Regions from separate parts of the Lactobacillus sp. M0393 genome, predicted to be linked through region 1. Evidence: predicted binding sites of a transcription regulator. Region 1 holds the regulator's gene; the other holds the start of a gene.

Region 1 (4,056 bases):
CAGAAGGAGAAAATAAAAATGGATCCATTAATTCAAGAATTAACTAAAGAACAATTACGTGATGATATACCTGACTTCCGTGCAGGGGACACAGTTCGTGTTCATGTGCGTGTTGTCGAAGGTTCACATGAACGTATTCAGATGTTTGAAGGCGTAGTTATCAAGCGTAAGGGCACTGGCATTGGTGCCAGTTACACAGTGCGTAAAATGGCATCTGGTGTCGGCGTAGAACGTACTTTTCCTGTAAACGATCCCCGTGTTGCTAAAGTTGAAGTATTGCGTCATGGTCGTGTACGTCGTGCTAAACTTTACTACTTACGTGATCGTCACGGCAAGTCTGCTAGAATTGCAGAAAAGCGTCGTTAATTTACGCTTAAGTGAAAGAGAATCATTTCCAAAAGGGATGATTCTCTTTTTTGTTTATGTTAAAATCTTTAGCAATATATTTTTATTGAGGAGGAGAATTATGAAAGAACCATTTTTGTTAACTTTTGATACTGATCCGAGGGCTGTTTTAGCGCCCGATCACGAACAAGAAATTAATAACTTTCATTTTCAGCCCAAGCTGCTGTTTGCATTCTTAACTCCTGCTGTAATCAGTGATTTTTTGGCTCGTTATCCTCATAAAAAGCTTGGATTCTTTGACTGCTTCGAAGGAGAAACTCCAATTTATGAGGTTGATTTAGACGGACAAAAAATTACTTTTTGTCAGGCAAAGATAGGTGCTCCAGCTGCTGTAGAGCTATTAGATTGGTTAATAAGCTATGGTGTTAAACAAATTTTAGCAATCGGATCAGCAGGCTGCTTAGTTGATTTACCAGAGAACTATTTTCTAGTGCCTACAAAAGCTATTAGAGACGAGGGCACATCCTTTCATTATATGAAACCAGGAACGTATATTGACTTAAAGTCAGAGTTTTTAACTAAGACCAAAAAATTGCTGAAAGAAGAAGGTCTTAAGGTTGAAGAAGTAACTACCTGGACAACTGATGGCTTCTTTAGGGAAACTGTCAAGAAAGTAAAGCAGGCTAAAGAGTTGGGAGCCTCTTGTGTAGAGATGGAATGTGCAGCAATGGCTGCGTGTGCACAACTTAGAGAGGCAGATTTTGCACAAATATTATTTACAGCGGATTCTCTTAAAGACCTAGAAAAGCATGATGACAGAGGCTGGGGCAGGGATGCTCATGAGACAGCCATCAATTTGGCAGCAAATATTATTAAGGAAATTTAACCAAGTTTGTGAAAAAATACTGCTGTGGAACCAAAGTGAAACAGCCACACAATTCACAAGCAAATAACATAAAAGCTTTAGAAGCAATATTTTGAAGTATATTTTCAATATAAAGTTTGTGAATAGATTTAAAGCATTAGTTGTGGAAAGTCAATTTCTTGCCATCATGACAGTATTTTGAGAAGTTACGCTTGACTATTAACAGGAATTTTGCTAGATAAATATCTAAAAATACTTAAAGTTCAAGCAAATCAAAATAATAGTCAAAATAAGTCTGATAAACCAGTGAGACCAAGTGATTTGTCCGTAAAGAAAAATTCCATTTGCTAGAGCGGTAAGTAAAACTGCTACTAGAAATATAGTAGTTAAAAGTGGTTTTTTTAGAAAACTTCCGGCAATAATTCCTAATGCGGACAAAACGTTGATCATGATTAGCCAAATTGGCAAACTAGTAAAAGATAGAAAGCTGGCGCTGATCATGATAACACCATATATAATATTAAATAAGATTGTAAGATATGACATTTTAATACCTCCACAAAAATTTAACCATCTGGGGTCGACCCAACGTCAAGGAAATAATTATGTATTTGAAAGAATTTATTCAAAAGGAAAATACTACACCTGATACCGTTAGACATTATATCTATTTAAAATTATTAAATCCTGGTCGTAAGGGAAAAAACTATTGGTTTACTGAAAACGAAACTGATACTTTTGAAGCAATTAAAGAGTTCCAAGGCTTAGGCTTTTCACTTCAAGAAATAAAGGACATAAAAAAACTACACGATGAGTCGTGTAGTACTGAAAAGCAGCGTAAACAAAACCTAAAGTTAATTAAGGATAAAATAGCTGTTATAAATGCAAAAATAAACAAATTAAAAATGCAGAAAAAAGTGCTGGAAGAAGTAGGAGAAATTTTGCAAATAAAAAGCATTATTGAAACTCGTAAAAAATAATTTTTATTTATCCCAATAATGCTATAAAGTTCTTTTGTTAAATAATAGTATTACGGTATAGACCAACTACCTTACCTAAAATGTGAACACTTGACAATATAATCGGTGCCATCGTATCATTTTCAGGCTGCAATCGATAGTGACCTTTTTCCTTGTAAAACCGTTTTACAGTTGCTTCATTTTCATCGGTCATAGCCACTACAATTTCTCCGTTGATTGCTGAAGACTGCTTACGGACAATGACATTGTCTCCGTTTAAGATACCAGCGTTTATCATACTTTCACCATGAACTCTCAACATGAAAAGATCTCCGGCATCGTTTGCCAGATCTGGAGGTAAGGGAAAGTAATCTTCTATATCTTCAACAGCCAAAATCGGTTGACCAGCTGTGACATCACCAACTACGGGAATTTCTTTCGGCTGGACGCCAATTGCTTTTTTACCTTCATCTGTTATTTCCAGAGCTCTTGGTTTGGTGGCATCCTTGATCAGTAGACCTTTATTTTCTAGCCTAGATAAATGGCCGTGTACAGTTGAAGTTGAAGATAAATCTACAGCATGACAAATTTCGCGTACAGTAGGAGGGAATCCTCTGTCCTCAACTGTTTCATATATATAGCGTAGAATTTGCAACTGCTTAGTATTTTGTTTAGTTGTCATAATTATCTCCAGTATTATAAACGTTTTCTTATATATTTAATTTTAGCAAAATATTTCGTATAATGCAAACAAACGTTCTGAAAATTTATACTTTTTTTCGTTGCCAAAATAAGGTAGAATTTTTTAATTGAGAGGTGCAAAGATGAGTGAAGATCCCGAAAAAAAATTAATCAATCGTATTAATGAGCTTTATCACAAAAAGAAATCCGTAGGCTTAACTGAAGCTGAAGAGAAAGAACGTAAGGAATTACACCAGGAATTTATCAAAAATTTTAGAGCTGGCTTCAAGCAAGATGTTGAAAATTTAGTCATAATTGACAAGAATGGTAAGGAAATTACGTCTGAGAAAGCAAAGCGAGCTCAAAGAAAAAAAGGTTTAAGAAAAGATTAACTTTGATCTTTAATTTTCCTTATTTTTTAGGTAAGATATAACTATTGGACAAATTGAGGTGATTTTTTATGAATTTAGGATTAGCGATTTTTCTGATTGTGATTGCACTATTATTGGGCCTTGTAGGGGGCTTCTATGGTGCTAGATCATATATGAAAAAATATTTTAAAGATAATCCGCCAATCAGTGAAGATATGATTGTTGCTATGATGTCTCAAATGGGCCAAAAGCCTTCGGCTAAGAAGGTCAACCAAGTGATGAACATGATGAAGCACCAAAAATAACAATTTTACTAGATTGAATTAGTGCTGCGGAGAATAATTTCTCCGCTTTTTTACTGAATTTTAAGGTGAATAATGGGAATATTTTTTAAATTAGGATGGTTCTTTAAAAAAGAGAAAAAGCGTTACCTCATCGGTATTACATTTTTAGCACTTACATCTGTTGTAAATTTAGTACCACCAAGAATATTAGGCTTAATGGCAGATCAATTGGATAAGGGTCACATTAGCTGGCAAAAATATAGTCTGTTAATTTTAGCTATTATTTTCTCCGCTCTTTTGCTTTATGGCTTTCGCTATTTTTGGCGTAGACAAATATGGGGTGGAGCTGCTGAACTTGAATTGCAATTGAGATCGAAATTATTTGATCACTTTATGGCGATGGATCGTACTTTTTATCAACGTCACAGAACCGGGGACTTAATGGCTCATGCCACAAATGATGTTTCAGCTGTCCAGGAAGTTGCGGGTGAAGGCGTTTTAACTTTGGTGGATTCTCTTATCATGAGTGTATCGACTATGGTTGCAATGAT
Region 2 (4,056 bases), on a different contig from region 1:
TTTTAATATTACCCGGGTAATCAAGTTCTTTTTCAATTTGATTGCGAATGTCGCGTGCTAAAACTGTAATGCGATCATCTGAAATCTTGTCAGGTTCAACCATTACGCGGACTTCTCGTCCAGCCTGAATAGCATATGCCTGTTTGACTCCATCATACCTATTTGCTATCTGCTCAAGGTCAGTAAGTCTTCTGATATAATTTTCCAAACTTTCGCTTCTGGCACCAGGTCTTGCAGAAGAAATGGTATCTGCTGCAACTACCAATTCAGCAATAAATGATAACTTAGGCACATCCCCATGGTGTGCTGCAATTGCATTAACAACCACATCCGGCTCATGATACTTCCTTGTCAGTTCTACACCAATTTCTACGTGTGAACCTTCAATGTCATGGTCGACTGCTTTTCCAATATCGTGTAATAATCCCGCGCGAACGGCTAATTTTTCATTTAATCCAAGCTCTGCAGCCATTGTACCAGCTAATTTTGCAACTTCAATTGAATGACCCAAAACATTTTGACCATAAGATGTCCGGTATTTGAGTCTACCCAATATTTTAACCAGTTCTGGATTCATTTTATGAATTCCCAGCTCCATTAGAGCGCTTTCTCCAGCTTCGTAAATATCATCGTTTACTTCTTTACGGGCTTTATCAACTGTTTCCTCTATTCGAGCCGGATGAATGCGTCCATCCTTAATCAAACGTTCCATTGCCCTTTTCGCAATTTCACGCCTGATGGCATCAAAACCACTTAAAGTTACAACTTTTGGAGTGTCATCAATTATAAGATCAACTCCAGTAAGAGCTTCAAAAGATCTGATATTACGTCCTTCACGACCAATAATTCGACCCTTCATTTCCTCATTAGGCAAATCAACTACAGATACTGTTGTTTCAGCTACTGTATCTGCCGAGCTACTTTGAATTGCATCAATAATTATTTTGCGCGCATAATGGTCAGCTTTAGCTTTTACTTCTTGATTACTATTACTAATCAACTCTGCCCGTTCTTTAACTAATTCATCTGCTAATTGATCTAAAACAAGCTTTTTTGCCTGCTCTTTGTCTAAATGGGCCACTTCGTATAGCTTCTGCGTAGTCTGTTCAACTAGTTCATCAGCTTTTTGCAATTTAGCAGCTAATTCTGTTTGCTTTTGCTCTAGCTGTTCATCTTTTTTAGTTAAATCATCCTCTTTTTCTTTTAGCAAAGAGTTCTTATGATCAAGAGTATCCTCTCGTTGGGTTAAGCGATTTTGATCGCGTGCAATTTTGTCACGTTTGTCGTTTAATTCATCTTCAACTTTTTGTCGATAGTCTTGAATTTGTTCTTGAGCTTCAAGAATTTTTTCTTTTTTAGTGTTTTGCGCACTCTGTTTAATAGCATCAGCTGCTTGCTTTTGTGCATTGACTTCAGCTTTAGCAGCGTCAACTCGTGCTTTTGCTTCGGTTAAAATATGGTCGGCATCGTTTTGAGCGTTCTGAGCCCTTTTCTCCCAGATCCTTTTACGAATAGAGTATCCTACAACAACGCCAACAATAATTGAAATTATAGCTATCGCGACGGGAATCAAAAATTTACTTATCATGATTTCTATCGCCTTTTTTATTTTTTTAGATTATTCACACAATATTAATAATAAAGAACGATGGGACTTATGTCAAACGACATGAAAAAACCTTAACCCATTTTCACAGGTCAAGGTTTATTTCCTCGTAATTAGCTTTTGCTGTCTGCTTCTTTTTTAGCAGAAGCTTCCTTTTCTGTATCAGCAGCCTTTTGGGCTCTCTTGGCTTTTATTTTTTCAGGATCTTCTCTTTCAGCAACTGATTCTTCATCAATACCGAAAGCTTGACGAACCTGCTTTTGGACATCGTCATAGACATCAGGGTGATCCTCAAGGTACTTCTTAGCATTTTCTCGGCCCTGACCAATTCGTTCATCGTGATATGAATACCAGGAGCCGGCCTTGGCTATAATGTCTTTGTCGGCCGCCATATCCAACAGTTCACCACTCTGTGAAATACCCTTGCCATACATCATGTCAACTTCAGCAACTTTAAAAGGCGGTGCAACTTTGTTTTTAACTACCTTGATTTTTACACGGTTACCAGTAATTTCTCCACCGGTTTGCTTGATCTTTTCCGCTCTTCTGATTTCCAAACGAATAGTGGCATAAAACTTCAGTGCCCGACCACCAGGAGTAGTTTCAGGATTACCAAACATAATTCCAACTTTTTCACGAATTTGATTGATAAAAATTGCAATAGTTTTGGTCTTATTAATGTTACCCGAAAGCTTACGCAGAGCTTGACTCATTAAACGAGCTTGCAGACCAACATGACTGTCACCCATTTCTCCGTCAATTTCAGCTTGAGGCACAAGTGCTGCAACAGAGTCAACAACTAAAATATCAATTGCACCACTTGTAATCAACGTATCAGCAATTTGTAAACCTTCTTCACCAGTATTTGGCTGAGACAAAATAAGTGAATCAACATCAACACCTAATGCCTCCGCATAAGCCGGATCCATAGCATTTTCGGCATCGATATAAGCGGCTGTACCACCTCTTTTTTGCACTTCGGCCACTGCATGTAATGCAACCGTTGTTTTACCAGAAGATTCTGGTCCGTAAATTTCTATTATTCTACCCCGGGGATAGCCGCCAACTCCCAGAGCTGCATCAAGAGCAAGCGAACCTGAGGGAACGGTCGAGATTTTGGTGTCAGCTTTATCACCCATACGCATAACAGCGCCTTTACCAAAATTCTTTTCAATTTTCTTAAGCGCATTTTCCAGTGCAGCTTGTTTTTCATCCTTGGCCAAGACTCTTGTCCTCCTCTATCAAAATTTCTTTAATTTAGTACGTAATAATTATACTTTGCTTTAGTGTATATTTGCAAGAAAAAAGGCGAACAAATGTTTATTATTTTTATTCACATTATTAAATACGAAAAAAATGCAAAAAACTTTTAATTTATTTTTTAAGGCCTTTGGGTTCCAAAACTTTTTGCAAGAAATTCAAAATCATATCTGCCAAGATTGCCATCAATGCTGTAGGAAGAGCACCAGCTAGTATAATCGCACTGCCATTAGTAGCATTGGTGCCGCGAATAATTATGTCTCCTAAGCCACCTGCTCCAACGAACGAACCAATTGAAGTGATACCAATTGCTATTACCAAAGCGTTTTTCAAGCCGGCTATAATAACAGACATTGAGAGCGGTAATCTCACCATATAAAGTAGTTGCAGCTTTGTCATTCCCATTCCTTTTCCGGAATCAATGACATTCTTATTAACGTTCCTCATACCAGTATATGTATTCTTAATAATTGGCAAAAGTGAATAAAGCGTAACGGTGACAATAACGGTCATAACGCCTAGGCCCAAACCAATCATTACAATAGACAAAAGGGCAAGCGAAGGAATCGTTTGAATAAAGTTCGCAATTTCTACAACAAAATCTCCTAAATGTCCATTGCGCGAAATAAAAATTCCAACCGGTATACCAATAATAGCTGCAAATAAAACGCCATAGATTGAAATCAAAAAAGTCCGGTTAAATTGTGCTAATACATAACTACCATTATGGACATAATAGTAAATAAATTGCTGCCATAAAGATAAATGAGACATTATTTCTCCCCCCTAAAGTAATTATGTTTTTCTAAAAATTGCCGTGCAACCGTAGCGGGTTCAAGTAGCTTGTCATCTACTTGGAAGTTCATTTTACGTATATCATGAACACTCACATTACCCACTAATCTTTCCAGAATTGCCTTTAATTCAGGATGCTCTCTTAATAAATAGTTATTAATTAGCATGCCACAATTATATGGCGGAAAGAAATGCTTATCATCCTTCAACAGGTGCAAATTGTAGCTATCAATTCGGCCATCAGTAGAATAGCCTAGAATAACATCCATCTTACCGCTTTTCAGTGCTGAATATACTAAGCCGATATTCATTGGGTGTGCTTTAGAAAAGGTTAATCCGTAAGCTGTTTGAAAAGCAGGATAACCGACGCCTGGAGCATTTACCCATTCGGATGC

The links. The regulator LexA, encoded in region 1, represses DNA repair genes until DNA is damaged. The targets are predictions, from matches to a motif close to CNAACANNTGTTNG.
Region 2: a site for LexA is predicted at 2,916-2,929, ahead of recA (recombinase RecA). Genes of this name have one in related genera too.

Annotation. Positions count from the first base shown of each region.
Region 1 is NZ_JACFPK010000004.1:63,137-67,192, reverse strand. Features, by position in the region: gene rplS (50S ribosomal protein L19) at 19-366, shown strand; gene H3R29_RS03980 (nucleoside phosphorylase) at 464-1,231, shown strand; gene H3R29_RS03975 (hypothetical protein) at 1,457-1,756, opposite strand; gene H3R29_RS03970 (MerR family transcriptional regulator) at 1,816-2,190, shown strand; gene lexA (transcriptional repressor LexA) at 2,228-2,851, opposite strand; gene H3R29_RS03960 (DUF896 domain-containing protein) at 2,994-3,242, shown strand; gene H3R29_RS03955 (YneF family protein) at 3,311-3,526, shown strand; gene H3R29_RS03950 (ABC transporter ATP-binding protein) at 3,599-4,056, shown strand, end outside.
Region 2 is NZ_JACFPK010000006.1:133,781-137,836, reverse strand. Features, by position in the region: gene rny (ribonuclease Y) at 1-1,588, opposite strand, end outside; gene recA (recombinase RecA) at 1,720-2,829, opposite strand; gene H3R29_RS06615 (ABC transporter permease) at 2,981-3,640, opposite strand; gene H3R29_RS06610 (osmoprotectant ABC transporter substrate-binding protein) at 3,640-4,056, opposite strand, start outside.